Regions from separate parts of the Kribbella sp. NPDC004536 genome, predicted to be linked through region 2. Evidence: predicted binding sites of a transcription regulator. Region 2 holds the regulator's gene; each other region holds the start of a gene.
The links. The regulator HrcA, encoded in region 2, represses chaperone genes, less so after heat shock. The targets are predictions, from matches to a motif close to TTGGCACTCGNNNNNNNCGAGTGCCAA.
Positions count from the first base shown of each region.

Region 1: a site for HrcA is predicted at 7,904-7,930, ahead of ACFYRU_RS03700 (FmdB family zinc ribbon protein). Genes of this name have one in related genera too.
Region 3: a site for HrcA is predicted at 5,014-5,040, ahead of groES (co-chaperone GroES). Genes of this name have one in related genera too.

Region 1 is NZ_JBIALY010000001.1:766,568-776,453, forward strand. Features, by position in the region: gene ACFYRU_RS03660 (GNAT family N-acetyltransferase) at 1-11, opposite strand, end outside; gene ACFYRU_RS03665 (molybdenum cofactor biosynthesis protein B) at 11-499, opposite strand; gene moaC (cyclic pyranopterin monophosphate synthase MoaC) at 496-1,014, opposite strand; gene glp (gephyrin-like molybdotransferase Glp) at 1,037-2,254, opposite strand; gene ACFYRU_RS03680 (GNAT family N-acetyltransferase) at 2,473-2,958, opposite strand; gene ACFYRU_RS03685 (UTP--glucose-1-phosphate uridylyltransferase) at 2,955-4,340, opposite strand; gene ACFYRU_RS03690 (5-formyltetrahydrofolate cyclo-ligase) at 4,406-4,966, shown strand; gene ACFYRU_RS03695 (penicillin acylase family protein) at 5,220-7,763, opposite strand; gene ACFYRU_RS03700 (FmdB family zinc ribbon protein) at 7,951-8,289, shown strand; gene ACFYRU_RS03705 (Flp pilus assembly protein CpaB) at 8,347-8,964, shown strand; gene mscL (large conductance mechanosensitive channel protein MscL) at 9,083-9,481, shown strand; gene ACFYRU_RS03715 (GNAT family N-acetyltransferase) at 9,513-9,886, opposite strand, start outside.
Region 2 is NZ_JBIALY010000003.1:1,484,627-1,494,512, reverse strand. Features, by position in the region: gene ACFYRU_RS32575 (Gmad2 immunoglobulin-like domain-containing protein) at 1-985, shown strand, start outside; gene ACFYRU_RS32570 (sensor histidine kinase) at 978-2,285, opposite strand; gene ACFYRU_RS32565 (response regulator transcription factor) at 2,369-3,088, opposite strand; gene ACFYRU_RS32560 (hypothetical protein) at 3,112-3,333, opposite strand; gene ACFYRU_RS32555 (hypothetical protein) at 3,333-3,749, opposite strand; gene ACFYRU_RS32550 (ArsR/SmtB family transcription factor) at 3,855-4,184, opposite strand; gene ACFYRU_RS32545 (YybH family protein) at 4,250-4,723, shown strand; gene ACFYRU_RS32540 (16S rRNA (uracil(1498)-N(3))-methyltransferase) at 4,720-5,436, opposite strand; gene dnaJ (molecular chaperone DnaJ) at 5,598-6,740, opposite strand; gene hrcA (heat-inducible transcriptional repressor HrcA) at 6,772-7,794, opposite strand; gene ACFYRU_RS32525 (Gfo/Idh/MocA family protein) at 7,843-8,940, opposite strand; gene ACFYRU_RS32520 (ThuA domain-containing protein) at 8,925-9,566, opposite strand; partial or broken gene ACFYRU_RS32515 (EF-Tu/IF-2/RF-3 family GTPase) at 9,746-9,886, shown strand, end outside.
Region 3 is NZ_JBIALY010000001.1:1,048,608-1,058,493, forward strand. Features, by position in the region: gene ACFYRU_RS05100 (hypothetical protein) at 1-493, opposite strand, end outside; gene shbA (RNA polymerase sigma factor ShbA) at 486-1,109, opposite strand; gene ACFYRU_RS05110 (GNAT family N-acetyltransferase) at 1,221-1,685, opposite strand; gene ACFYRU_RS05115 (hypothetical protein) at 1,977-2,423, opposite strand; gene groL (chaperonin GroEL) at 2,846-4,465, opposite strand; gene groES (co-chaperone GroES) at 4,588-4,884, opposite strand; gene ACFYRU_RS05130 (peptidoglycan-binding protein) at 5,099-5,674, shown strand; gene ACFYRU_RS05135 (methyltransferase domain-containing protein) at 5,684-6,853, shown strand; gene ACFYRU_RS05140 (zinc-binding dehydrogenase) at 6,811-7,764, opposite strand; gene ACFYRU_RS05145 (AraC family transcriptional regulator) at 7,819-8,595, shown strand; gene ACFYRU_RS05150 (alpha/beta hydrolase) at 8,771-9,589, opposite strand; gene ACFYRU_RS05155 (GNAT family N-acetyltransferase) at 9,586-9,886, opposite strand, start outside.

The sequences.
Region 1 (9,886 bases), on a different contig from region 2:
ACGATCGCCATCAGTCGGTGTCCGTCCGTACATGGTCGCCGCCGCGTACCTGCTCGACCGCGTGCCGCAGCAAGGGCTCCAGTACTGCGAGACCGTCCTTCACACCGCCGCGCGAACCGGGCAGATTGACGATGACCGTCGAGCCCGCGACGCCGGCCAGACCGCGTGAGAGTGCCGCGGTCGGTATGCCGTTCGCGATGCCGTACGCCCTGATCGCCTCGGCGATCCCCGGAACGACCTTGGTCAGTACGGCAGCCGTTTGCTCGGGCGTCTCGTCGGTCGGCGAGATCCCCGTACCACCTGTCGTCAGCACAACGTCGTACGACGCCTCGACCGCGGCACGCAGCGCCTCCCCGACGGGCGCACCGTCGGGGACCACGTCTGGACCCGACACGTCGAATCCCCAGTCGGACAAGCGTGATGCGATCAACGGACCTGTGGTGTCGGAGTAGACACCGGCGGCCGCGCGGTTGGAGATGCTGACGACAAGAGCCCTCACGGCCGCTCCCAGTGCCCGGTCTTACCGCCTTCTTTCAGCTCGACCTGTACGTCGGACAGCACAGCCGCCGGGTCCAGCGCCTTCACCATGTCGATGACCGCGAGCCCCGCGACCGCCACCGCGGTCAGCGCCTCCATCTCGACGCCGGTGCGGTCGGTCGTCTTCACCTGCGCCCGGATCAGTACGGCGTCGTCCGCGACCTCCAGGTCGACCTTCGCACCGGTGATCGCGATCGGGTGGCACAACGGCACCAGGTCCGGGGTCCGCTTCGCGCCCATGATCCCGGCGATCCGGGCGACACCGAGCGCATCGCCCTTCGGTACGCCGTCGCCGCGCAGTGCCGTGACCACCTCGGCCGAGACCAGAACCTTGCCGCTGGCAACAGCTCGCCGGGCGCCCACGTCCTTCGCCGAGACGTCGACCATGCGCGCCGCACCGGTCTCGTCGACGTGGGTCAGCCCGCCGGGCCCCGGCGTACCGGAACCACTCGGGGTCGCGCCCGGGTCGTGCGTCATCCAGTCTCCTTGTCCGGGGGTGTCACTCGTCCAGCAGCATCAGCTCGACCTGATCGCCGGCCCGGACGGACGTCACGTCCTCGGGCACCACGATCAGTGCGTTCGCCCGGCTCAACCCGCCGAGCAGGTGCGAGCCGTGCCCGCCGACTGTACTGGCCATCCAGCCCTCGTCGCCGGAGGTGGCCGCAGCGCGGACGAACTGCCGCCGCCCCGCGGGCGAGCCGAACCCGTCGAGCGTCACACCCGGGACCAGCGCCCGCCGGTACGGCATCTGGCCCATCATCTTGCGCAGCGCCGGCCGGACGAAGACCTCGAACGAGATGTACGCCGACACCGGGTTGCCAGGCAGCGTGAAGATCGGCACCTCGTCGTCACCGATCACCCCGAATCCCTGCGGCTTCCCCGGCTGCATCGCGACCTGCGGGAAGTCCACGGTGCCGAGCTTGGACAGCTCCTCCTTGACGATGTCGTACGCGCCCATGCTGACGCCGCCGGTGGTGATCACCAGGTCCGCCCGGACCAGCTGGTCGGACAGCGTGTCCATGATCCGCTTCGGGTCGTCGTCGACGATGCCCACGCGGTAGACCACCGCGCCGGCGTCGCGCGCGCACGCGGCCAGGGTGTAGCTGTTCGAGTCGTAGATCTGCCCCTCACCCAGCCGGCTGCCTGGCTCGCGCAGCTCGGCCCCGGTCGAGATCACCACCACCCGTGGTCGCGGTCTGGCCTTGACCCGCGCCCGGCCGACCGCAGCCAGCACGGCGATCTGCCGAGGTCCGAGGATCGTGTCGCGGTCGAGTACCTGCGCACCGGCCGTCACGTCCTCGCCCGCGTGCCGCACCGATCCGCCGACCGGCGGCTGCTGGGTGATCCGTACGTTGACCGTCCCGCCGTCGGTCCACTCGACCGGCACCACACTGTCCGCACCGCGCGGCATCGGCGCACCGGTCATGATCCGCACGCACGTCCCCGGGGTGACCACGATCGGCTCGCTCCGCCCGGCGCGGAACTCCCCGACCACCGGCAGAGCGATCGGGTTCTCGTCCGAGGCACCGGCCAGGTCCGCGGCCTGCACCGCGTACCCGTCCATGGCCGAGTTGTCGAACCCCGGAAGGCTCACCCCCGAGACGATGTCCTCACAGAGCACCAGCCCGACCGCGTCCATCAACGGCTGATCGAACGCCGGCAGGGCCGTCACCCGTCCGAGTACGACCTCAAGATGCTCATCCACACTCCGTCTCACGAGCTCGACCTTAATCGACGGATCGAGGGTTTCCCGCGATAGAGGTCGCGCCAGGAGGCGGCGCCGTCGCGAGCGTCGTCCCGCGGAGTGCTGGGCAAGGCGGAGGAGGGAGGCAGGACGGAGTCCTGTCGACCGACGACAACGCCGCCCAGTGCCCGCGGGGCGGCGCGCAGCAGGCGCCGGCTCCTGGCGCGACCTCTAGGTTCCGGAGGAGTGCGTCAAGAAGTCTGGTTGGGGTCCGATTCGGGGTGTCGGCCCCATGTCATCCGCACATCGGGCAGGCGTTCCTCGTTGGCCGAGCCGTCGGTTCGGCGTACCTCCTGGAAGCCATGGCGCCGGTAGAACGCCTGTGCGCGGAGGTTCGTCTGGAAGGTCCACAACGCGAGCCCGCCGGGCCGGAGATCCTTGGCGAGGTCGACGAGTACGGAGCCGACGCCCTGGCCGGCCGCCTCCGGGGCGACGTACAGCTGGTCGAGGTCGTCGCCGTCGAGGGTCAGCACCGCGACGATCCGGTCCGCGTCGAGCGCGACCCAGGTCTCGCCGTCCGGCAGGAGTACGTCCGCGAACCAGCCGGCGACCTGCTCCGCGGTGTGGGTCGACGGCGGTACCTGGGACCCGTCGGCGTGCCGTGACCGCCACCAGACCGAGGCGGCCTCAGTGGTGTCGGACGGCTCGAGCGGACGGACCAGCAGGTCGTCGTTCAACGCAGCTCGGTCCCGTCCGCGATCACCAGGCGCTCGCCGCTCGGCGCAGTCACCTCGACGTCCCCGACCACCACCACATCCTTGCCGAAGGCAACGTCACCACGGACCGCCAGCCGGTCGGCGGCGACCAGCGACGGCGGACCGCCGGCGAACCGGGACTCGAAGTCGGCGAGGATCTTGAAGTAGTCCGGGTCGAGGTCGACGTACGGCTCGTCGCCCTCGTGCGTCGTGGTCAGATCGCCTGCCTCGTCCAACTCGTACACGTCCGAGCGCAGTACGAGCAGGTCGTTCGTCGTCTTCACCGGCTTGAACCGGCTGCGGTCCACGATCACGGCCTGCGATCCTTCGAAGGTCTCGATCGCGGTACCCATCCCGGTCTCCAGCTGGATCACCTTCGGCGAGGACGGGTCGGCCGGGTCGATCGTCTTGCGGTTCACGATGATCGGCAGCCCGAGGACACCGTCGTGCCCGGCCATCAGGTCGGCCAGCCGGTCCAGGTCGATCCACAGGTTGTTCGTGTTGAACATCTTGTGCCGGGTGATGTCCTGGAAGTACTGCGTCTCCTCCTCGGCGACCTGTGCGCTGTCGCGCAGGATCAGCCGGCCGTCGGACTTCCGCACCGCCACGTGACCGCCCTTGCGGTCGGACCGGGTCCGGCGGCAGACCTCCATGCCGAACGGAACGTCGTGTTCGGCCATCCAGGCGGCGATCCGCGGGTCCGGCGTCGCGCCGAGGTTGTCGGCGTTCGAGATGAACGCGTGCCGGAAACCGTGTTCGCGGAGCGCGTCGAGGGTGCCGGAGGCAACCAGTGCGGTGAACAGGTCGCCGTGTCCGGGCGGGCACCAGGCGAGCTCCGGGTCGGGCTCCCACTCGGCCGGCGTCAGGTCGTCGGCGAGCAGCTTCGGTTCCATGTTCTGCTGGAAGTCCAGCGGCAGGCCGTCGATCGCGAGTCCGTCGTACTCGGCGAGGATCCGCAGCGAGTCGGCCTTGGTGCGGAACGAGTTCATCAGTACGAGCGGCAGCGGTACGCCGTACTTGCGCCGGGTGCTCAGGATCTGCCGGGCGATGATGTCGAGGAAGCTGAGCCCGTCCTTCACCGGCAGCGCGGACTTCGGGCCGGTGACGCCCATCGACGTACCGAGACCGCCGTTGAGCTTGATCACCACGGTCTCGGCGAGCGCGGCGCGCATCGCGTCCGGATCGGTGTCCAGGTGGTCCAGATGCGGCAGCTCGCCGACCGGCTCGATGTCGTCCTCGGGGATCTTCCCCTGCTGCCCGGACTCCAGCAGCCGGTAGTAGTGCGTGAAGACGCGTATTGCAACGTCGGCCGCACCGGCCGCGCGCATCTTCTCCTGCGCTTGTCTGAGACCCACCTCACCCATGCACCAACCCTAGGGGACGGCAGGTAATCCCTGTGTTGCGCGCGTCACGCTCATACGATCAGGGTGTGTTCTTGACGAAGGCCGTGGCGCGGCAGGAGTTCTTGGAGGCGCGGGGCGCTCGGCCCCGGGCTGATGGGCTGCTGGCGAGCGCCCAGCAGGTGTTGCCGGACGTGTACCGGATCGCTCTGTACGTGTCGATGGGGCCGGAGCCGCAGACCGGCGCGTTGATCGACTGGCTGCTCGCGACGCACCACGAGGTGCTGCTGCCGATCCTGTACGCCGACAACGACCTGGGCTGGGGCGTTGCGCCTGGTGCAGCGGACCTCGTACCCGGACGGCTCGGCCTGTCGGAGCCTCCGATCGACCTGGGCTCCGACGCCATCGCCACGGCGGAGCTGGTGATCTGCCCAGCGGTAGCGGTAGCCCGTGACGGCGTACGACTGGGACGCGGCGGCGGCTCGTACGACCGCGCACTGGCCCGCGTCCGCCCCGGTACTCCGGTCTGGGCCGCCGTGTACGACACCGAGATCGTCGACACGCTGCCACACGACGAGCACGACAAACCGGTCGACGCAGCGCTCACGCCCAACCGTCTGGTCCCGCTCTCCACTGCTGGAGTGGCCTGATGCTGCAGACTGCGGCCCGCGACGATGATCCTGGTCGACGAGCTACGGCTCTCGCTGGACGCTCCCGTGACCGACGTACTGCCGGAGCTCGCTGTTCGAGCCGCTGGGGATGCGTGACACCGGGTTCACAGCTTCTGAGCAGCGCGCAGCCGCGGTTGGCTTCCTCGACCCCGGCACCGGCTGGGCTTCGGCCTGTCCGTCAGTCAGGACCGGTACTGTTCGCCGAGGCCAGTGCGCCGCTTGGTAGTCCTGGCTAGCGGTCTGGTTTGGTGAAGGTCAGGGTGTGTTTGCGGGTCGCTTCGACCGCACCCTTGGTGTAGGCCCATGGGAGGGTCTGGCCCTTGACCCACAGGTCCGTCTGGTCGGTGTAGTTCGACGAGAAGGCGTGGCCGGACACACCGGTCAGGTTGATCCAGCGGGACTTGTCGAAGTCGGACAGGTCCACGACCATCCGCATCGACGGGGTCGAGGTCACGCCGTAGCCCACAGAGGCGTCCCAGGAGGTCGCATCGACGATCGACGTACCACCACCGAGCTCGTACGGGCCGCGGTTGAAGATCTTCTCCACCAGACCGATCCCGGACTTGCCCAGTGTCTGGTTGGTGAGCTCGAGCTTGTGCAGCCGACCCCACTGCCAGTTGGACGGCTCTCGCGCCATCTTCTGCGTGATCTCGGTCCGGGCGTTGATCAGGGCCTCGCGGAGGATGTCGTCACGGCTCTCCCGCTGCGGGGTCCGGATGTCGTCCCACCAGGCGCTGTTGGGCTGACCGAGCAGCGTGTGGATCACTTCGAACCAGCGCGAGCCTCCGTCCGGCCAGGTGCCTTCGGGGAGCTGGTCGTGGAACGTCAGCGCGAGCAGGTTGCGCCAGACCACGTTGAAGTACGCCGCGGCGGAGGAGTCCGGCGGTGAGGTGAAGTCCCAGTTCTTCAGGGTGTCCTGGCCCTGCTTGTCGAACGCGTCGTCGATGCTGATCCGCAGCAGGTACGGCACCAGCATCTCGGCGGCCTTGTTCTTGGTGTCCAGCTGGATCGACGCCATCGCGTTCACGTCCAGCTTCCCGGCCGCCTTGATCCGGTCCAGGATCTGCTGCGAGCGGTACCCGTAGTCCCAGGAGTTCGTCAGGTAGTACGAGTACGTGTTCGGGACGACGGCCTGGTTCGCCGTGACGATGATCCCGCCCGGCGGGTCGAACTCCGTCGGCAGCGCGTCGAAGGGGATGTAGCCCTTCCAGTAGTACTTCGGATCCCACCCCGGCACGGGCCAGTCACCGCGCCCGGTCGCGCGGATCGGGATCAGCCCGGGCGACTGGTAGCCGATGTGGCCGTCGGTGTCGGCGTACACCAGGTTCTGCGAGGGGACCTGGAACTGCTGCGCGGCGGCCCGGAACTCCGTCCAGTTCTGTGCGGTGTTGATCGCGAACAGGGCGTCCGCGGTCTTGCCCGGGTTCAGCGCGGTCCACTGCAGTGCGACGCCGTACGCCTGCGGGTACTTCGCCTGCGACGCAGAGATCTCGCCGACCTTCTTCTCGTCGTCGCCGACGTCGGAGATCAGCGGACCGTGCCGGGTCTCGCGGACGGTGATCTTCACCGGCTTGTCCTGGCCGGCCACCTTGAACGTCTCCTCGCGGGTGGCCATCGCGCGCCACTTGTTGTTGTAGAGGACGTTGTTGCCGTCGATCCGCTCCAGGTAGAGGTCCTGGACGTCGGGGTCGAGGTTGGTGAAGCCCCAGGAGATCGCATTGTTGTGGCCGATCACCACTCCGGGCAGACCGGAGAAGCTGAAGCCGGAGACGTCGAACGGACAGCTCTTGCCGACGTTGTTGCAGTGCAGACCGACCTGGGTCCAGATACCCGGCATGGTCGCGCCCAGGTGCGGGTCGTTGGCCAGCAGCGGCTTGCCGGTCGTGGTGTGGTCACCGGACACGACCCACGAGTTCGAGCCGATGCCGTCGCCCTGGCCGAGCAGCTCGGGCAGGCCCTTGGCGACGCTCTGCACCGAGTCCAGCGACTTGAGCAGGTCCTTGGTCAGCATGCTCCGCCGGACCTCGGTGCTCGGCCCGGGCGTCGAGCTGAACTTCCCGTCCTTGCTGATCGAGGCCGCTGCCATGATCGGCTGGTTCCGGTCGTACGGGTACTGCGGATAGAGGCTCTCGATGTTGCGCGCCGGGAATGCCGCCAGCAGCTTGGTGCGGGTGATCTCCTCGTCCAGGTTGCTGCCGAGGTCCCAGGCCATCGCCTTGAGCCAGGACAGCGAGTCGGCCGCGGTCCACGGCTCCGGCGTGTAGTTCTTCGGACCACCGGGCTGCAGGGAGAGTACGCCGTACTCCAGGCTGAGGCCGGAACCGCTGTGCGTGGACAGGTACGCATTGACGCCGCGTGCGTAGTCGTCGAGGTACTGCCGGGTCGTCGGGCTGAGCAGGGGCAGTTCCGCCTCGGCGGTGCGCCGCCAGCCGAGGGTCCGGATGAACTTGTCCGTCTCCAGCGCGTCCTTGCCGAACAGCTCGCTCAGCCGGCCCGCCGTGACGTGCCGGCGGAAGTCCATCTCGAAGAACCGGTCCTGCGCGTGCACGTAGCCCTGCGCGGCGAACAGGTCCGCCGGGGTGTCCGCGTAGATCTGCGGGATCCCGTTCGCGTCCCGGACCACGCTGACGTCGCCGTCCAGCCCCTCCAGGTCGATCGTTCCGTCGTACGCCGGGAAGGAGTGGCGGACGACGTAGACGAGGGTACCGGCGATCACCAGGAGGACCGTGGCGAGAGCGATTCCGCTGGCGATGACGACTCGAAACAGGCGACGCACGGACCAACCGTAGAGAATCCGCCCGTCCACCCCAAATGGGGTCCCGCACAACTTTGCGTTGCTCTGCGTCGGCTGGACATTGACGCAGAGTTGAGGTACGTGGGTCCGGGTTTGGAATACTTCGGGCCGCTGGCGCATTATTAGCAGTCGGGTAGTAGGAGTGCCAGCGGCTTGAAGGGAACCGACCGTGCCGACGTACCAGTACCAGTGCACCGACTGTGGCGAAGCGCTCGAGGTGCGCCAGAGCTTCACGGACGACGCTCTGACCGTGTGCCCGAACTGCCAGGGAAGCCTGCGCAAGGTTTTCAACGCGGTCGGCGTGGTGTTCAAGGGCTCCGGCTTCTACCGCACCGACAGCCGATCCTCCGGCAAGGGCTCGGTGCCGGCGAAGTCCTCCGACTCGTCGTCGTCCTCGTCGTCCTCGGCCTCGACCGCCAAGTCGTCCGATTCCTCGTCGAGCAGCTCGTCCTCGTCGTCCAGCAGCTCCTCGAGCTCGTCGACCTCCTCGGGGACCAGCGCGGCCTGAGCGCCGCCTGTGGATAACTGAGAGGCGGTCGCCGGCGAAACTCGTACTTTCTCCGGCATGACAAACCGCTCTCTGCTTCGTGACCTGATCCGAGCCGCCCGCTGGCATCGTCGGCTCCTCGCCGGCGCCGCCGCGGCCGCCGCGGTGTACTTCGGACTCCTGGCCCTCTCCCCTGCACCGCCGCCGACGGTCAAGGTGCTCGCCGCCGCGCGCGACCTGACCGGCGGCGCCACGCCCGATCGTGGCGACCTGCGGACAGTCGAGCTGCCGCCCGGCGCCGTGCCGTCCGGCGCACTCAGACCCGGCAGCAAGCTGACCGACCGTGTGCTCAGCGGCCCGGTCAGAGCCGGCGAACCACTCACCGATGCCAGATTCCTGGCGCCACCAGCCGTGCCCGCGGGATCGGTCGCCTACCCGATCCGCGTCGACGACGCCGATATCAGCACGCTCCTGCGCGTCGGCGACCATCTGAACCTGTACGGCGCCACGAGCACGAACGCCGACGCGGCGCGGCTGCTGGCCAACGCGGTTCCCGTGGTCGCGCTGCCGGAGCCCCGGTCGAGTACGTCGGGGGCCTTGATCGTGGTCGCCACGGCGCCTGAGGTCGCGACCCGGCTCGCCCAGGCCAGTACGAATTCACGAATCACCGTGGCGCTGACTCCGGACACCGGATGATCACCCTCCGAAGTTGTCGCAGCACGATGTGTCGCGCTGCGGCGCGGTCCCTCGCGTGGACGGCCTTGCGGCCCTAGCTTGTCCGGGTACAACCACCCGCTTCGTGGAGGCACCACAAATGCTCAAGGGCTTCAAGGAATTCGTCATGCGCGGGAACGTCGTCGACCTCGCGGTCGCCGTCGTCATCGGCGCAGCGTTCGGGGCGATCGTCACGTCGCTCGTGGACAACCTGATCAACCCGCTGATCGCCGCGATCTTCGGAAAGGCGGACATCAGCGGCGTCGCCCACTTCAAGGTCAACGGCGCCGACTTCTACATCGGCAAGATCCTGCAGTCCGGCCTCAACTTCCTGTTCATCGCAGCGGCGGTCTACTTCTTCATCGTGCTGCCGCTGAACAAGCTGGCCGAGCGGCGCAAGCGCGGCATGGAGCCGGAGCCCGACCCGCTGACCACCGACCAGGAGTTGCTGACCGAGATCCGGGACCTGCTGCGCGCCGGCCGGTCGGACGTCCGGTAAGGCCCGTCACCAGCGGGTGGGCGCACAATCCTCAGCCCCTGAGCTCGCCGGCGCCCACCTGCTCACCGGCATAACGCATCCAGCGGTACGGCACCGGCTGGCCGTCGTTCCACTCCTCCATCAAGGCGGCGGGGACGTCGACGAAGCCACTGCCGTGATAGGCGCGGATCGCCGGAGCGTTCTCCGGCCGGACCCGCAGGAACACCTCCGAATAGCCGGCGTCCAATGCCGGACCCAGCAGTGCCCGGACAAGTTCACCACCGAACCCGCGACCACGTACGTCCGGGTCCACGATGATCCGGGCGAGTTCGACCTCGTCCTCCTCGTCGTCCAGCCAGACCTCGCCGTACCCGACCGGCCGATCCCCGTCGAACAACAGATAGGAGTGGATGTCCGCGTCGACCG
Region 2 (9,886 bases):
CGCCCAGCGCCCGTCGGTCCGGCGCCCCTGGTTCCTGACCGCCGGCGTGGCCGCGGTCGGTACCGCCGCGGCGATCGGCGCCTTCACCGTGTTCAACGGCTCCGACACCACCGCGAACGACGGGGACTCGGTTGCCGGCCAAGGTACGACGAACACCGCGACCGCGCTGCCGGAAAGCCAGGCGCCGTCGGTGCAGACCGTGTCGCCGGTTCCGAGCCAGGCCGTGAAGACCGCAGCGCCGACGGACCGTGGCGTACCGGAGGAGATCGTCAAGAGCCAGCTCGTCCCGGTGTACTGGCTGGGCGCGCAGGTCGGCGTACCGAAGAAGACGTCCACGCGGCTGTACCGCACCTGGACGACGGTGAGCGGACGCCCGGCCGAGCAGGCGGTCCGGATCATGACCACGAAGCAGCCGGCCGACCCTGACTACTTCTCGGTCTGGCGTGGTGCCGCGGTGAACGCCGTGACGCGGACGGAGGACGCGGTCACGGTCGACTTCAAGCAGTTGCCGAAGGCCACGTTGGACCCGGACGTCGCGCGGGTGGCGGCGCAGCAGCTCGTGTACACCGTGCAGGGCGCGTTGAAGGACAACCAGACGCCGATCCGCGTGACGCAGGGCGGGCAGACCGTACCGCGGCTGTTCGGGCAGATCGACACCAGCGAGCCGTTGGACCGCGCGCAGGCCGCCGACGTACAGGCGCTGGTCTGGATCGACTCGCCGTACGAGAACGAGGCCCTCGATCCGAAGGTCACCGTCCAGGGCGTGGCCGCGGCGTTCGAGGCGACGGTCAACTACCAGGCCATGAACCTGAAGACCCGCGAGGTGCGGAAGGGCTTCACGAACACGAAGGAAGGGCAGACCTTCTCGTCGTACACGTTCCAGCTCATGCTCAGCCCGGGGCCGTGGCAGATCAGCGCGTACCTGATCTCGCCGGCTGACGGGAGCATCACCGACACCGACACCAAGTCGATCCTGGTCAAGTAGCCGGCAGCGTGATCGTGAACGCGGCGCCGCCTTCCGGGGCCGGTCCCGCGGCGAGGGTGCCACCCAGCCGGGTGACGAGCCCGTGCGCCAGTGCGAGACCGATACCGGATCCGACCGGGCGGCGACCCCGGTACTTCTGGTTCAGTACGCCGGGCCGGAACGCGACCGCGTAGTCCTCCGGCGCCAGACCGGGACCGCCGTCGCGGACCTGGAGCTGTACGGCGTTCTGGAGACGGGTCAACGAGAGCGTGAGCTGCGCACCGGCGGGCGTGACGCGGAGCGCGTTCTCGGCCAGCCCGTCGAGGACCTGCCGGATCCGGCGCGGGTCCGTGGTGGTGACCGCGGGTACCGGCGGGAGATCGAGCCGGAACCGGACGCCTTGCCGGTCGCAGCGCACCCGCCAGACCTCGGCACCCGCGGCGAGCGTCTCGCGGAGGTCGACCCGGGCGAGGTCGAGCTGGAACTGGTCCGCACCGATCCGCGCGAGGTCGAGCAGGTCGCTGACCAGCCTGTCGAGCCGCTGGGACTCCTGCTGGATCACCTGGCCGGCGTGCCGCGGATCGGTGGCGACGCCGTCGGCGAGCGACTCGGCGAACCCGTGGACCGCGGCCAGCGGCGTCCGGAGCTCGTGCGAGACCGACAGCAGGAACTCGCGCTGCCGCGCCTCGCTGTGCTGCAGCGCGATCGAGAGCTCGTTGACCGCGGCAGCCACCTCGGCGACCTCGACCGGTCCCTCGACCGGTGCGCGGAGATCGCGGCGGCCCTGGCGCATCGCGGCCGCGACGTCGGCCGTACGGCGCAACGGGCGGCCGAGCAGCCGGCCGAGGAGGGCCCCGGCGAGCGCGGCGACGAGCAGGCCCGTCCCGAGGGCGAGCAGGATGTTGCGGACGAGGATCCGCCAGGTGCCGGCCGCCAGATGCACGGGCTCGACCAGCGCGAACCCGGAAGCGTCCGAGAGGCCCCGGGCTTCGACGAGGTAGTCGCTGCCGTCCACCTGTACCTGTGCGGAGATCCGCTGCGCACCTCCGGCGTCGCCGAGGCCCGCCGCGGTCGCGGCCTGGGTGGACCGCGGATCGTTCGACTGGATTCCACGCTTGGGGAGGTTGAGCACGACCACAATGCCTTGTCCCCGGACAACCTGCGCCACCCGCCCGAGGCCGGCTGCCCGCGGCCCGAGCCCACGCTCGTCCACCTGCCCGGCGATCACGTCGGCCTGCGCAGCCAACGACTGCTGCAACACGTTCCGCGCCGACTGCCGAGCGAGCCCCGCCATCACCACCCCCGCCACCAACACCGCCACCCCAGCCACAGCAACACAAACCAACACAATCCGAGCCGCAAGCGACCCCCGCCCGGCGACGTCCGGCGGGCCGTCGTGGGTGGTCATCCGTCGCGGTCGGCGGCGTAGCCGACGCCTCGTACTGTTCGGATCGGGCTGGTCTCGCCGAGTTTCGCGCGCAGCTGGGCGATGTGTACGTCGACGGTCCGGGTGCCGGCCGCGGACTGGTAGCCCCAGACCGAGCTGAGCAGCTCGTCCCGCTCGAACACCCGGCCGGGGCGCCGGAACAACTGCGCCAGCAGCTCGAACTCGGTCGACGTCAGACTCACCTCGACCTCCCCGGCCCACGCCCGTCGCCGGCCGAGGTCAACCCGTACGTCTCCCACCGACAACACCTCACCACCTGGCGCCACATCGTCCGGTGGCCGACCGGTTGGAAACGGGGTGGTTGTGCGGCGGAGGACCGTGCGGACGCGGGCGGCCAGTTCGCGGGGGCTGAAGGGTTTGGTGATGTAGTCGTCGGCGCCGATCTCCAGGCCGAGCAGGCGGTCGACCTCGTCGTCGCGGGCCGTCACGAACAAGACCGGCGTCCAGTCGCCCGCAGCCCGCATGGTCCGGCACACGTCGGCGCCGTCGCGCCCCGGCAGCCCGATGTCGAGGATCACCGCGACCGGCTGCAGCTGCTGCCACGCGGTCAGCGCCGACTCGCCGTCGGACTCGATCCGGACGTCGAACCCGTCCCGGCGCAGGTACAGCTCGATCACCTCGGCGATCGCCGCCTCGTCCTCGACCACCAGAACCAGCCCGCGACCGGCTCCGGCCATCTTCAGCTCCCGGGAAGTGTCGGTCAGGGTGCCTCGTCCCCGGCCAGCTCGCGATCGATCCGGTCCAGCGTAGACCCGATCTGATCCAGCTCCTGCTCCGGCGACCCCACCTGTTGGGTCGCCGGAGCCTGCCGGCCGGCCTGCTCCCCACTAGGCCCGCCGGCGGAGCTGCCACACGCGGTCAGTCCGGCGACCGCGGCCGCCGTACCGACCAGCACAACCAGCACACCACGGAGCCGTCGCATTACTTGACCACCTGGCAGTGCGCGGCCTTGAACGCCTCCAGCTTCGTCTTCGCGGCGGCAAGGTCGGTCAACCGCTCGGAGCGGCGTTCGGCCCGCTTCTCCAACCGCTCGGCGACCTTGTCGTGCCCCTTCGCCTGCTGCGCGGCCGCGCGTGCCTTCAGCCAGGCGACCGAACCCTTCACGTCGGCGCCGCCGTTGATCCTGGCGGCCAGCTTGTCCCGCCGCGCGATCAGCTTCGGCAGCCGATCGGCACACAGCTTCTGCGACTCCTCGGGGCTGAGCGTCACCTGCTTGTACGTCGGGGCCGGGGTGGGCGTCGAGTCGGCCGACGCCGCCGTCGTACCGGCGACGATGCCGCCCGCCAGGACGACGGCCGACGTACCGGCCGCCAGGGTGCCGCGGACAGACCTGCGCATGTTCGTTCTCCTCGTCGTCTCCCGATCTGACGAGACCGACTCTCGCCTACCGACGTTCGAGGACGACCGGAGCTGTGTACGGGTTGTGTAAGAGTCAGACAGGGCCTAGTCCGGGCGGTCGACCGTGGCGGCGAGCAGGCCCGGGAATGCGGCGTCGAACTCGCTCCGGCGCAGGCGGTTGAGGCGGCGGGCGCCCTCGTCGCGCTGCTCGATCAGGCCGGCCGACCGCAGGACGGCGAAGTGGTGGCTGGCGGTCGCCTTCTTCACGGGCAGGTCGAACGTGCCGCAGGCGCGCGTCCAGTCGTCGTGCGTCGCGAGATCCCGCAGGATCGACCGCCGGACCGGGTCCGCGAGCGCGTCCAGGGCTGCCTGCAACGGCACCTCGGCCGGGTCGGCATGCGTGAGCGTCCGGGCTCTGGCGGACTCGACGGCCATGATGTTCGATCCTCGTCGTACAGTTGTGTTCGGTGTCTGTCTAACAGCTTAGCGAGGTACTGGTGATGATCGAACTGGTCGACTACGGGTTCGGGCCGGACGCGCGGCCGCGGGCCGACGAGGCGCGGACGCCGGGGCGGGACGGCGCGTTGGCCGCGTTGGAGACGTTCTACTACGCGCTGAACCACAAAGACCTGGACGTACTGGTCGCGGGCTGGGCCGACGATCCACTGGTCCAGCTGAACAACCCGGTCGGCGGCATCCTGCGCGGGCGGGACGCGGTGCACGACCTCTATCAGCGCGTCTTCGCGGGCTCCCTGGATGTCCAGGTCACCTTCGGCGATGCGGCAACGTACTGGCTGGGCGAGACGGTGGTGTTCGCGGGACGGGAGACCGGTACGTACCTGGGCGACCGGCCGCTGCGGATCCGTACGACCAGGATCTTCCGGTACGACGGCGCGTGGCAGCAGATCCACCACCACGGCAGCATCGACGACGCGGACATGCTCGCGGCGTACCAGCAGGCTGTCCGCGGTTAACGCCAGCGGGAGCGGGCCAGCAGAGCGGAGGCGGCTGCCACGCCGGCGGTCGACGTTCGCAGGACGGTGTCGCCGAGGCGGACCGGTGCGACGGCGAAGGACGACAGTTCCGCTGGGGCCAATCCGCCCTCGGGCCCGATCACGATGACGATGGTGCCCGAGCCAGGTGGGTCGAGGGTGGCGAGGGGGGTCGTTGCTTCCTCGTGGAGTACGGCGGGGAGGGCGGCGTCGGCCAGCAACTTGGCGACGTCCGCCGTGGAGGCCAGTGGGGCGACCTCGGTGAACCAGGTGCGGCGGGACTGCTTGCTCGCCTCGAACGCCCACGCCTGCCACTTGGCGAGCAGCTTCTCGACCCGCTCCGGGTTCGCCCGGAACTGGCTGCGCTCCGCGTTCCACGGGACGATCACGTCGACACCGACCTCGGTCAGCATCTCCACCGCGAGCTCGGCCCGCTCCCCCTTCGGTACGGCCTGCACCACGACCACCCGCGGGTCAGCAGCCTCAACCACCCCGCGCTCGTCCACGGCAACGGTCACCCCAGCCTTGGACGCGTTCACCACGGGCCCTTCGGCCCACGTACCGCGCCCATCCGTCAGCCGGATCCGCTCCCCAGGCCCGATCCGCCGCACGACAGCCGCATGCCGCCCCTCCGGACCGTCCAGCACCACCTCGTCGCCGCCCGGATCGGGGTGGAAGAACACCGCAACGCCCACTACCGAACACCCCACGAGTGCTGAGGCTGGGAAAGAAATGTGCGCCAGGTGACCGGAAGTTTCCCCGCCGGACCCGTTCCGCGCGACGGCAGACAGCCACAACCGGCTCCGCCCGCCGACGCACCAAGCGCTCGGCGCACCTCCCCTGCCTGGTGCGCCATCTAGTGGGCGCCGAAGGCGTCGCGGAGGCGGCCGAAGACGGTCTTGTGGGTGGCTTGGACCTGGCCCTGCGGGCGTTCCTCGTCGCGGGCGACGGCCAGCTGGCGGAGCAGGTCGGCCTGGGTGTCGTCGAGCTTGGTGGGCGTCTCGACGATGACCTGGACGATCAGGTCGCCGCGGCCGGCGTGCCGCAACCGTGGTACGCCGCGCGCCGTCAGGGTCTGTGCCGTACCGGACTGCGTCCCCGGACGGATCTCCAGCGGCGTCGTCTCGCCCTCGAGCGTCGGCAGGTCGATCGTCGTACCGAGCGCGGCCGCCGTCATTGGCAGCGTGACCGTGCAGTGCAGGTCGTCGCCGTTGCGGGTGAAGATGTCGTGCGGCTCGACCTCGATCTCGACGTACAGGTCGCCGGCCGGACCGCCGCCCGGGCCGACCTCGCCCTGACCGGACAGCTGCACGCGGGTCCCGGTGTCGACGCCGCCGGGGATCTTCACGGTGACCGTACGGCGGGAACGCACCCGCCCGTCGCCGGAGCACTCGACACACGGGTTCGGGATGGTCGTCCCGTAGCCGCGGCAGTTCGGGCACGGGCGCATCGTCCGTACCTCACCGAGGAACGACCGCTGCGTGTGCGTCACCTCGCCGCGCCCGTGGCAGATCTCGCAGGTCACGGGCTCGGACCCGGCCGCCGCGCCGGACCCGCTACAGGTCGGGCACAGCACTGCGGTGTCGACCTTGAGCTCCCGGGTCGTACCGAAGGCGGCCTCGGCCAGGTCGATCCGCAGCGGGATCAGCGCGTCCTGACCGCGCCGGGTCCGCGGCCGCGGCCCTCGGGTCGCGCCGCCGGTCTGCCCGAAGAACGCGTCCATGATGTCGGTGAACGTGAACGCCTGGCCGAACCCGGCGCCGCCCGGCCCGCCCGCCGCGGAGGCGAACGGATCGCCGCCGAGGTCGTGCATTTGCCGCTTCTGCGGGTCACTGAGCACCTGGAACGCGCGCCCGATCTCCTGGAACTTCTGGTGCGCGTCCTCGGAGTCGTTCACGTCCGGGTGGTACTGGCGTGCCAGCTTGCGGTACGCCTTCTTGATCTCGTCCGGTGACGCGTCACGGCTGACACCTAGGACGGCGTAGTAATCGGTGCTCATACTCCAGACCAGGGGGTTGTCTTCGTTTTCATCATGACTCAGCCAGGATCTGGCTGACGTAACGCGCGACGGCCCGTACTGCGCCCATCGTGCTCGGGTAGTCCATATGGGTGGGGCCGACGATGCCGAGGGTGGCGAGCACCTCCGACTTGGACCCGTACCCGGTCGCGACCACCGAGGTGGTGGCCAGTTCCTCGTACGGGTTCTCGTGGCCGATCCGGACGGTCAGGGTCTGCGGGTTGGTCGCCTCGCCGAGCAGCTTCAGCAGGATGACGTGCTCCTCGAGCGCCTCCAGCACCGGTTTGACGTTCCGCTCGAAGTCGTCGCCGTACCGGGTCAGGTTGGCGGCACCGCCGACCGCGATCCGCTGCTCGCCGACCTCGTCGGTGAACGCCTCGAACAGCGTGGTGACGATCGACGAGACCAGCGTCCGGTCGGCCGGCGCGAACAGGTCTGGCACGCCGGCCAGGGTGGTGGCCGCGTCGGTCAGGCGCTGGCCGGCCAGGGCCGAGTTGAGCCGGGAACGGAGGTCGGCGATCAACTGCTCGTCGACGTCGTGCGGGTGCTCGACGATCCGCTGCTCGACCCGGCCGTTGCTGGTGATCAGTACGAGCAGGAGCCGGCGCGGGCTCATCGTGACGACCTCGATGTGCCGCACGCTCGACCGGTTCAGCGACGGGTACTGCACGATGGCGACCTGGCGGGTGATCTGGGCCAGCAGCCGCACGGTCCGGCGGACCACGTCGTCCAGGTCGACCGCTCCGGCCAGGAACGACGTGATCGCCTTCTTCTCCGCCACCGACAGCGTCTTGACCGTGCTCAGCTTGTCGACGAACAGCCGGTAGCCCGCGTCGGTCGGGATCCGGCCGGCGCTGGTGTGCGGCTGGGTGATGTACCCCTCCTCCTCCAGCGCGGCCATGTCGTTGCGCACGGTGGCCGGGGAGACCCCGAGGTTGTGCCGGTCGACGAGTGCCTTCGACCCGATCGGCTCGTGGGTCGCGACGTAGTCCTCGACGATGGCGCGCAGCACATCGAGCTTGCGATCATCAAGCACGCGCACCACCCTTTCAGACCTTGGCACTCAGTCGTTCAGAGTGCCAGTCTAGGCGGTCTCGGGTGACGCTCCCAACGGAACGGCCGCCGGACGTGTCACTGTACTGGCCACATCAAGCGGCTGATCCTGGACGGCGGAGTCGACGAACGACTCCAGCACGTCGAGCACGTGGTAGGCCAGCTCCCCGCTCGCGCGGTGCGGCTCGCCCGTACGCAGGGCCCGCGCCATGTCCGCGACACCGACCCCGCGACCGGCTCCGGCGTACCCGCCGGCGACCGGCACCTCGGTCCACTCGCGCTGCTCCGGAGTCACGATCTCGACGGTCCCGTCGAACCCGTTCGGGTCCGGCACGGACAGGCTGCCGTCCGTACCGTGGACCTCGATCCGCGGCAACCGCCCGGCCCACACGTCGAACGACATCAGCACCGTGGTCAGCGCGCCCGACTCGTGTTCCAGTACGCCGGTGACGTGCGTCGGCACCTCGACGTCGAACACGGTCCCGGCCCGCGGCCCGGTGTGGATCTTCCGCTGCTGCTTCGCCCGGCCCGCGCGTGCAGTGACCCGGACGACCGGCCCGAGCAGGGTGACCAGGCTGGTCACGTAGTACGGCCCCATGTCGAGGACCGGGCCGCCGCCTGGCTGGTAGTAGAACTCGGGCGCCGGGTGCCACAGCTCGTGGCCAGGAGTGACCATGAACGCGGTCGCCGCGTGCGGGGTGCCGATGTCGCCGCGGTCGATCACCGCGCGAGCCGTCTGGGTGCCGGTGCCGAGGACGGTGTCCGGCGCGCAGCCGATTCGCAGGTCGTTCGCGGCGGCGTACTTCAGCAGCGGCTCCGCCTCGGCGCGATCCATGGCCAGCGGCTTCTCGCCGTACACGTGCTTGCCGGCCTCCATCGCGGCCTGGTGTACGGCGGCGTGGGCTGCCGGGATGGTCAGGTTGAGGACGATGTCCACGTCGTCGGCGGCGTACAACTGGTCCGGTGTGAGCGCCCGGATGCTGTCCGTGGCAACCGCCTCTGCCCTGGGGAGATCCAGGTCCGCGACCGCGACCACGTCGACGCCGGGGAGCTTGGCCAGGTGGTCCAGGTACGTACCGGAGATGACACCGGTGCCGACGATGCCGACGCGTGTCACTTGCTCGCCCACAGCAGCCCCCGCTCGATGATCGTGCGCACCTCGGGCGTCTCCAGGTCGTCCAGCTTGTGGCCGACCGTACAGACGAAGACCTTGCCCTCGCCCCAGGTCCGGGTCCAGATCGCCGGCATCACCGCACCCTCGATCCACGGGTAGTCCGGGTGCGACTCGAACGTCGTGGTCGCGAGCACCGTGTTCGTCGGGTCGTAGTGGATGTAGTACTGCTCGGTGTGCACGTCGAAGTGCTTGATGCCGTCGACAATCGGATGGTCGGCAATGATGTCGACCCGGTAGTCGGTGAAGCCGTGCGGGTGCGAGATGAACTGCCCGCCGGTGATGAAGCTGTAGTCGACGTTCTTCCGGAACGAGTCCGCGATGCCACCGTGCCAGCCGGCGAACCCGGTACCGCGCCGGATCGCCGCCTCCAGGCCCTTGAAGTGGTCGTCCTCGATCTCGCTCATCGTCACGCACTGCACGACGAGGTCGACGTCGTCCAGCTCGAGGTAGGCCGCGGTGGTGTCGGAGACCGTCACCTCGTAGCCGTTCTCCTTCAGATGCGGGATGAACAGGTCGGTCGCCTCGACCGGCGAGTGCCCTTCCCAGCCACCCCGGACCACAACCGCACGTCGTGTCGTCACAACGGCCACACCCTTCGAAAGTTTCGGAGTTCCGATCGGAACACTTGCGACCTTAAGTCGGCAGGAGAGGGCTTGCCAAGCACTACTCTCACCACATGGGCTGGAAGTTCTGGAAGCGGTCGAATCCGATGGATCCGCAGGAGCTGCTGGCGCGCGGGCACGCCCAGCCGAACAGCTTTCCGGAGCGGCCGCAGGACACCTTGCCGGTGGGCTCGTTCGGGATGACGGTCGAGGATGTGTTCTCGATCACCGGGCGCGGGACCGTGGTCACCGGCCGGGTGCAGACCGGGACGGTGACGGTCGGCGAGCAGGTGCTGATC
Region 3 (9,886 bases), on a different contig from region 2:
TGCCGAGCTGCCCGGACTTCGCCTTCTTCTCGAAGTCCTTGCCGACCTTGACGATCTTCGACCGGTCGACCACCGGCAGGCCGTCCAGGTCCTCCTTCGGGAAGCTGGTCTGCGGGCGGACCGCGTCGACCATCTTCTCGATGACCTTCTCGTACGGCGACAGCGGGTCACCGTTGACCGCGGCTGCCACCCCGGAGACCGACAGCGCGGCGACCGCGGCGACACCGATCGCCACACCACGGGTCGCCACCTTGCGGGCGAACGGGTCGGTGATCGGGCTCAGCGCGGCGCAACGCGCCAGGAAGCTCTCCGGATCGTCGATGGTTTCCACCGGGAGTTCGTCCTCGACCTCCACGGCCAGCCGTAGATCGGCCAGCAGCGCGAGGGCCGGGTCGTGTTCGCCCGCCGCACGGGCGGACTCCCCACCGGCGGCGAGCAGATCGAGCAGTGCGTCATCGGCCTCGATCGCGTCCAGGTCGAAACGGTCAGCCATGATGCCCCTCCCCTGCTGCTCCTCGTTCCAGCTGTGCTTCATGCCCCACAAACCCCCTGAGCGTGTTCAACGCCCGATGCTGTGCGACCCTCACCGCCCCCGGTGTCATCCCCAGTGCCCGGCCGGTCTCCTCGGCTGACATCCCCGCAACGACGCGAAGGCGCAGGATCTCCCGCAGTTTCTCCGGCAGCTTGTCCAGCAGTCCCATGATGTGCTGGACCTCGGACTGCCGAACTGCGCGCTCCTCCGGCGTCGGTGACTCGTCCGCGCCGTCCGGCAGGTCCGGCGTCGAGACGTCGGCGACCGCGAACGCACGCTGGGCATCGGCGACCTTGCGGGCCGCGATGCCGTAGACGAAAGCCTCGAAAGGCCTCCCCTCGTCACGATACCGGCCCAGCGCGCCGAACACCGCGACACAAACTTCTTGTGCGACGTCGTCGACCATGTCGGCGCCGCCGGGATAGGTCCACAAACGGGACCGTACGTAACGGTGCGCCACAGCGCGCACCCTTGTGAGCAGGTCGTTGAGAGCTGTGCGGTCCCCGTCGCCGGCCAGCGCGGCAAGATCCCTGAGCTCGACCCGGTCGTGGGTGTCAGGCACTTTGACCTCTGTCACCCCTCGCCCCCTCGTGTTCAGACCGGTCAGCCTGAAAGATGGTACGGCGCTCAATCTCAGTTGCCTAGTGGCAACTGGTGGTCAAGCGCATGTTTTCATCACGATCTGTGACTACTCACGAGTCAGGTCCGCAGGTGCGGCGAACCGGATCAGTTCCGAGGCGTATTCGCCGCCCCAGTCGATCGCGGTACGTCCCGTCTCCACCCACCCGGCGCGCCGATACAGCTGTACGGCAGGCCCGCGGTTGTCCACGACCTCCAGCGAAAGCTCCCGCCCCAGCCCCGCGGCAGTCACCACACAGTGCTCCAGCAACCCCCGCCCGATCCCCCGCCGAGCCACCCCCGGATCCACGAACAACCTCTCCACCTCAGCCCGCTCCCCCACAGCCGTCAGCACCACATGCCCCACCACGCGCCCACCGTCCACAGCAACCCAACACCCAAGAGCAGCCTCCGGTGTCAACCACTGTCCTGGGTCCGCGGGCCAGTTGATCGGATACCCGGCCAGTTCATGCACCGAACGCAGCAACTCCACACAAACAACCAGATCCGCCCCACACCGCTCCCGAATCAACACCCACCCATCCCACCAGACCTCCCCACCACCACCCCACCCGGCACAAGGACGAAGCCGCAGACCGGGGGACCGAGACGAGGACCGGAGCGGGAACCGGAGCGAGAACCGGAGCGAGAACCGAGGACCGAGGCGAGGTAATGGTGTCTGGCGACACGCAATTGCCTGTCCCCAGACACCAGCGCCTATCTCCAGACCCCGCGCGGGCGGCGTGGACCGCCGTACCAGAGCGTAGCGGCCTGGACCGCGACGCGGACTGGAAACAGGCAATGGTGTCTGGAGACATGCAATTGCCTATTCCCAGACACCATTGCCCGTCTCCAGACCCTGCGCAGGTCTGCAGCAGACGCCAACACCCGAGCACGGCGGCACGTACCGGCGTACCCGAGCCCAGCGCGGCGTACCGGCGTACCCGAGCCCAGCGCGGCGTACCGGCGTACCCGAGCCCAGCGCGGCGCACCGGCGTACCCGAGCCCAGCGCGGCGTACCGGCGTACCCGAGCCCAGCGCGGCGTACCGGCGTACCCGAGCCCAGAGGGGCGGACGGGCGTACTCGAGCACCGTGGCGGGTCGGCGTACCCGAGCGCGGCGGCGGGTCGGCGTACCCGAGCGCGGCGCGGCGTACCCGAAACTCCGGCGTGGACCGGCGTACCCGAGCCCGGCGCAGTGCGGCGTACCCGAACACCGCGGCGTGGACCGCGACGCGGACTGGAGACAGGTAATGGTGTCTGGAGACAGGCAATTGCCTATACCCAGACACCATTGCCTGTCTTCAGACCCTGCGCGGGTCCGGAGCAGACGCCAGCACCCGAGCATGGTGGCGCAACCCGGCGTACCCGAGCCCGGCAGGACGGACGGCGTACCCGAGCCCGGCGGGGCGGACGGGCGTACCCGAGCGCCGCGGCGGGGCGGGGCGGGGCGGGCGTACCCGGGCACCGCGTCGTGGACCGGCGTAGCTGAGCGCGGGGGCGGGATGGCGTGCTCGAGCCTGGCGGGGTGGAGCGGCGTGGCTGAACGGGCCGGCGTGGGGCGGCGGGGGTGGGTGGGCAGGGGTGGGGTGGTGGGGTGGGGTGGGCGGGGGTGTCCGGCTTGCAGCAGAGCACCGCCCGGCAGTGGGGCTGCCGGGCGGTGCTGGGTGTGTGCTGTCGAACTACTGCCTGAGGGTCAGTGGCCGTGGCCGTGGCCGTGGCCGGCTGCGGCGGGTTCCTCGTCCTCGGGCTTGTCGACCACCAGGGTCTCGGTGGTCAGCAGGAGCGCGGCGATCGAACCGGCGTTGGCGAGCGCGGAACGCGTCACCTTGACCGGGTCCAGTACGCCGCTACCGAGCAGGTCGCCGTACTCGCCGGTGGCCGCGTTGAAGCCGTTGCCGGACTCCAGCTCGGACACCTTGGCGACCACGACGTAGCCCTCGTAGCCGCCGTTCTCGGCGATCCAGCGCAGCGGCTCGACGACCGCCTTGCGGACGATCTTGACGCCGGAGAGCTCGTCGCCCTCCAGGTCCAGGCCGTTGTCCAGGACGGTGGCCGCGTGCACCAGGGCGGAGCCGCCGCCGGCGACGATGCCCTCCTCGATCGCGGCCCGGGTCGCGGACACCGCGTCCTCGATCCGGTGCTTCTTCTCCTTCAGCTCGACCTCGGTGGCCGCGCCGACCTTGATCACGCAGACGCCGCCGGCCAGCTTGGCCAGCCGCTCCTGCAGCTTCTCGCGGTCCCAGTCGGAGTCGGTGCGCTCGATCTCGGACTTGATCTGGTTGACCCGGCCCTCGATGTCCTCGGCCTTGCCGGAACCCTCGACGACGGTCGTGTTGTCCTTGGAGACGACGATCCGGCGAGCCGAACCGAGCACCTCGAGACCGACCTGGTCGAGCTTCAGCCCGACCTCGGGGGCCACGACCTGCGCGCCGGTGAGCGCGGCCAGGTCCTCCAGCATCGCCTTGCGGCGGTCACCGAAGCCCGGCGCCTTGACGGCGACCGAGGTGAAGTTGCCGCGGATCTTGTTGACCACCAAGGTCGACAGCGCCTCGGCCTCGACGTCCTCGGCGATGATCAGCAGCGTCTTGCCGGACTGCACGACCTTCTCCAGCAGCGGCAGCAGGTCCGCGATCGCGGAGATCTTGCCCTGGTGGATCAGGATGTACGGGTCCTCCAGCACCGCTTCGCCGGCCTCGGCGTCGGTGATGAAGTACGGCGAGATGTAGCCCTTGTCGAACTGCATACCCTCGGTGAACTCGAGCTCGGTCCCGAAGGTGTTCGACTCCTCGACGGTGATCACACCGTCCTTGCCGACCTTGTCGAACGCGTCCGCGATCAGCGCGCCGATCTCGGCGTCGCGGGCGGAGATGGTCGCGACGTGGGCCATGTCGCCCTTGTCGTCGACCGGCTTCGCGGTGTCCACCAGCTTGGCCGACACGGCCTCGACGGCCGCCTCGATACCGCGCTTGAGGCCCATCGGGTTGGCGCCGGCGGCGACCGCCCGCAGGCCCTCGTGCACCAGCGCCTGCGCCAGCACCGTCGCGGTGGTGGTGCCGTCACCGGCGATGTCGTTGGTCTTGGTGGCGACCTCCTTGGTGAGCTGCGCACCAAGGTTCTCGAACGGGTCGTCCAGCTCGACCTCACGGGCGACGGTGACACCGTCGTTGGTGATGGTCGGGGCGCCCCACTTCTTGTCCAGGACGACGTAGCGGCCCTTCGGGCCCAGCGTCACCTTCACCGTGTTCGCGAGCTTGTCGACGCCGCGCTCCAGCGCGCGCCGCGCGTTCTCGTCGAACTCGAGGATCTTCGGCATGAAGAAAACCAGTCCTTTTCTGAATATCTCTCGTTGCAGGCTCGAACTCCCGCTGTCCGGACCCACTCCGCCCCGGTGCCAGAGGCCCCGGGGCGGTGTCAGTCAGGAACAGCGGGCGGACGTCACTTGCTGACGACTGCGAGGATGTCGCGGGCGCCCAGGATCAGGTAGTCCTGGCCGTCGTACTTGACCTCGGTGCCGCCGTACTTGGAGTAGATGACCTTGTCGCCGACGGCGACGTCCAGCGGGACGCGGTTGCCGTTGTCGTCGATCCGGCCCGGGCCGACGGCGAGGATCTCGCCCTCCTGCGGCTTCTCCTTGGCGGTGTCCGGGATCACCAGACCGGACTTCGTGGTCTGCTCGGCTTCGAGCGGCGCGACGAGGACGCGGTCCTCGAGCGGCTTGATCGTGACCGACACTTGCTGACCTCCACGGTCGAATTCGCTTGTCTGTGGCATGTGGTCGCGCTCCCCTGCCGTCGCGGGGGTCAGAGGCCGGACCGCTGGCACCCTCACACCGAGAGTGCCAACACCGAATCTAGGCCGCGATTAGCACTCGGTCAACTCGAGTGCCAAACGAATCTCACCGTGAGGCGCACTGGTCCGAGTGACCACCTCAGTACAGAATGTTGCTATGCGGCTACCCAAGCTGTCCGGCAAGGCCCTCGTCGTGCTGGCGGGGGTCGGCGCAGTGGCTGTTGGGGCCGTCGCAGCCAACGCTTCGAAGCACGACTCCCCGCCCGCATCCGCCGCTCCAGCGCCGTCCAAGCCGCATGCGGACCAGCCCGTCTCCCACGACGCTACCGCGGCCGAGCTGAAGGCAGCCGCCGCGCTCCCCCAGTGCAGGTCTGCGAGGCTCGTACCGGTGAACCGCAGCTGGGGCATCCCGATGCCCTCCCTGCTCGGCAGCTCGAGCACCAACTGCAACCTGATGTACGGCGACGACCCGTACCGCGGCTCCAACCGGACAGGTGACCCGGAGACCGCCATCTTGGTACTGCAGCGCAATCTCAACTTCTGCTACGGCAGCAAGCTCGCTGTGGACGGCATCTACGGCAGCAAGACCCGCGCGGCGATCAAGGCGGTCCAGAGCAAGCACCACCTCGTGGTGGACGGCATCTACGGCCCGATGACCCGCTCCGCGATGAACTGGCGCCTGTACTCGATGGCGACCCGCAGCTGGAGCAGGAGCTGTTCCAGCCCCCTCTAAAGTTGCCAGGTGACTGTCACCGCGTTGCTGGACGGCCCGGGCGCCGAGGTGCTGGCCGCTGCCTGCGCCGAGTTTCGCCCGGGCAACGAGCTGCAACTGGTGGAGAAGCTAAGACGTCAGTACGACGCAACGCTTGTCACGGCTGCTGTCACGCAAGCATCGTTGCGCCACCGCGCCGTAGCTAAGTTCGGCTCGGACGCGGAGCGCATGTACTTCACCCCAGACGGCCTGGAACAAGCAACCCGCACCACAGTCGCGACGCACCGAGCCAGCCGCCTCGCAACGACGATACCTGGCGCCAGGGTGGTCGACCTGGGTTGCGGTATCGGCGGCGATCTCGTCACCGCGGCGCGCGCCGGCCTCCGTGTCACCGGCGTAGAACGCGACCCGGAGACGGCAGCCACCGCCCGCGCCAACCTGTCCGCACTGGGCCTGCCAGGAGACGTACTAGTAGGTGACGCCGAGTCCACGGACCTCACGCCGTACGACGTGGTCTTCGCGGACCCTGCTCGTCGTGCGGACGGGCGCCGGGTGTTCGACCACAACGCGTACTCGCCGCCGTGGTCCTTCGTCACCAGCCTTCTGGAACGGACCGCGTGCGTGAAGGTCGCCCCTGGTATCCCACACAACGCGATCCCCGACGGTGTGGAAGCAGAGTGGATCAGCGACGCCGGTGAGGTGAAGGAGGCCGCCCTGTGGTCAGGGCTGCTCTGCACAGGCATCTCTCGCCGCGCCACGTTGCTGCCGGGCGGAGCCACTGTCACGGACGCACCGGACGCCGACAGCGGTCCGGTAGGGCAGTACATCTACGAGCCGGACGGTGCTGTCGTCAGGGCCGGCCTGGTTACTGCAGTAGCTGCAGCGGTGCACGGCTGGCTGCTGGACCCGCGTATTGCCTACGTGACGGCTGCGAAGTACGTCGCGACTCCACTGGCCTCGTCGTACGAGGTCCTGGAAGAGCTGCCCTACAAGGAGAAAGCACTGCGCTCCTGGGTACGCACACACGACATCGGCACGTTGGAGATCAAGAAGCGTGGTGTCGACCTCGACCCGGCCCAGCTGCGCAAGAAGCTCGCACCCAAAGGTTCACAGCAGGCGACGCTGATTGTCACGCGGATCGGCCGGGACGCGGTCGCCTACTCCTGCCGCAGGGTGACGACGACCTTGCCGGTCGCCTGATCGTCCTCCATGTACTGGTGCGCTGCGGCGATCTCGTCCAGCTTGAACACCTGATCCACGTTCGGCCGGTAGACGCCTGCCTCGACCTCGTCGACGATCCGCTGCAGGACGTCCGACCGGCCCTTCATCGTTTCGCTGTGGAACGCGGTCAGCCGGGTCCCGGTCGGGATCATCGCGATCGGCTCGAACGCCTCGATCAGCCAGCCGCTGAGCGATCCGGCGACGCAGACGGTGCCACCTCGCCGTACGACCCGCAGCGAGTCCACCGCCGTCCGCGCGCCGACCAGATCGAGCACGTAGTCCGGCCCGTCCGGCCAGACCTCCAGCACAGATCCGTCGACCAGCACGTGATCGGCCGTGAGCGCCGCAGCCTTCCACGCCTGCCGTGTGGTCACCGCCGTCTCCACGCCGTGCCCGGCCGCGATCGCGGCAGCAGCCATCCCGACCGACGACGTACCGCCGCGGATCAGCAACCGCCCACCACGCTCGATCCCCAGCGCATCGAGCGCGCCCTGCGCGGTCAGGTAGGTCTCCGGCAAAGCCGCGAGCACCTCCCACGGCAACGCACTCGAGAGCGGCATCAACGTTGCGTTGGGCAACAATGCGTACTCCGCGTACCCACCGTCGTACGCCCGGCCCATCTCCCCCATCACCGCCGCGACCGTCGTCCCCTCCGGTACGGCGGGATCCGTCGAGACCTCGACCACCCCGACACACTCGATCCCGAGGACCCGCGGGAACACCACCGACGGCGAATGCCCCTGCCGGGTACGAAGCTCCGACCGGTTCAGCCCCGCGCCGTACACCCGGACCAGGCTCCACCCGTCCCGTACCGCCGGCACCGGCAGCTCCCGGATCTCCAGCACTTCCGGCCCACCCGCCCGTACACACACCGCCGCACGCATTGTCATGCGTTCACTGTCGCCGGAGAAGCTGGTGGCCGACCACCGATAGAATGCCAAGCTATGCCCATTGGCCGCCAACCTGTCCGATCGGAGCTCTTCCCGTCCGCGGGCGCTCACCAGTGGGAATCCGGCGGCATCAGCCCGGTCCACACCCACGACGAGGGACATCTGGTGTACGCGGCTCGCGGCGTGCTGTCCGTCCACACCGAGCGACGTACGTCGATCGTCCCGGCCAACCGCGTCGCCTGGACGCCGGCCGGAACCACTCACCACCATCGCGCGCACGGCGAGACCGACATGCGGATCGTCTTCCTGTCACCCGCGCTCTCACGGCACCTGCCCGACCGTCCTGCCGTCTTCCTCGCCTCCGGCCTGGCCCGCGAGGTCCTGCTCGCCCTCACGAGCCGCGAGCTCGAGACAACCGCTCGCGCCCGCCTGCACCGGGTGCTCGTCGACGAACTCGACGAAGCGACCGAGCAACCACTTCAACTGCCCGAACCGCAGGACGACCGCCTGCGCGCGATCGCCCGGCACCTGCACGACAACCCCGCCGACAACATGCCACTCGCCGACCTCGGCCGCCACGCCGGAGCCGGCGCCCGCACCCTCAGCCGCCTCATCCGCAACGAACTCGGCATGACCTACTACGAATGGCGCACCCAGCTCCGCGTCTACCACGCGCTCGTCCTGCTGGCCGCCGGTCACGACACCACGTACGTCGCGCACGCGTGCGGCTGGGCGAACCCGAGCGGTTTCATCACCGCGTTCGCCGCTATTGTCGGCACCACGCCCGGGCGGCATCGCGCACTTGCGCTCGACCCACATTCGAACATATGATCGATCTCGCGTGCGGGTCTCCGGGCGACTTGCCGACGAGCGAGGTGCTGCGCTCGTTGCCGCGCTCCCCGGAGACCCGCCACTAATCTGTCACCGTTCGTTCACCTGGGTCGGCGAGGCTGAGCGTGGAATCGGTTGGCCGCTGACCGTTCGCCTGGGGAGCAAGCGGTGCGCATCACCCCCAGGCCTCTGCCCGCCACTGTTCCTTCACCGGCAGCCGCAGCCGTGCCGCCGCGATCCCGGCCACCGCCAACACCACCTGGACGCCCACCGGCGCCACCCCCGCACCCGTCGGCTCCTCCCGACCCCCCGTCGGCGCCGTCCGCGCGCCCGTCGGCTCCTTCCGACCCGCCGTCGGCGCCGTCCGCGCCTCCGTCGCCGGCAAGTGCTCGTCGTCGCCGCCGGTCGCGGCCCCGCGCACGAACTCGCCTACCAGGCGGTTCCAGTCGCTCGGCCGGCGCAGCATCGCATGCCTTTCTCCGGCCAGCGAGTACGTCGTCACCGGCACCCCGGTCGCCCGCAGCCGCTCGGCGTACGCCGCCGTACCCGCCGGATCCGTGATTGTGTCGTCAACCCCGTGTACGAAGGTCACCGGCGGACGGAGCGCGACGAGCGGCTCGTCGGCGGGCAGCCACGGCGCCAACGCGAGCACGCCCGCCACCCGCGCGTGATCACCGGCCGCAACCACCGCTCGGCCGCCCATCGAATGCCCGATCAACAGCACCCGCTCGTACGGCAACTCGTCGAGCACCGCACGCAGGTCGACCGCCGGATCGCCGTCGTCGTTCCAGCCGCGGAAGCGGTACCGGGCGAACCCGATCGCGGCGTCCGGTGCGGCCGACCGTGCCACCGCCGCGAACGGCCACATCCGCAGCAACGCGGGCCGCCACAGATGCGGCACGGCGCGCGAGTGTTCCTCGCCGCCGTGCGCGAGCAGCACCAAGGTGCCGGCCCCCGCCGGGTGCCGGACGAGGTCGACACCCGGACGCCTCACGGCCGTGCGTACAGCTCGGCCGGTTCCTTGCGGATCGCCATCATCCGGCCCGGCGGCGTCTCGGTGAAGCCGTACGAACGGTAGAGCTCGTGCGCGTCGGCCGTCGCCAGCAGGACCTGCCGCAAACCCTTCAGGTCCGGGTGTTCCAGCAGCGTCGAGACGACGAACCGTCCGAGGCCGTGCCCGCGGTGCGACTCCACGACGAACACGTCCGCCAGCCACGCGAACGTGGCCCGGTCCGTCACCATCCGCGCGTACGCGACCATCGCACCGTCCGCGCCGTACACCCCGAGGTTC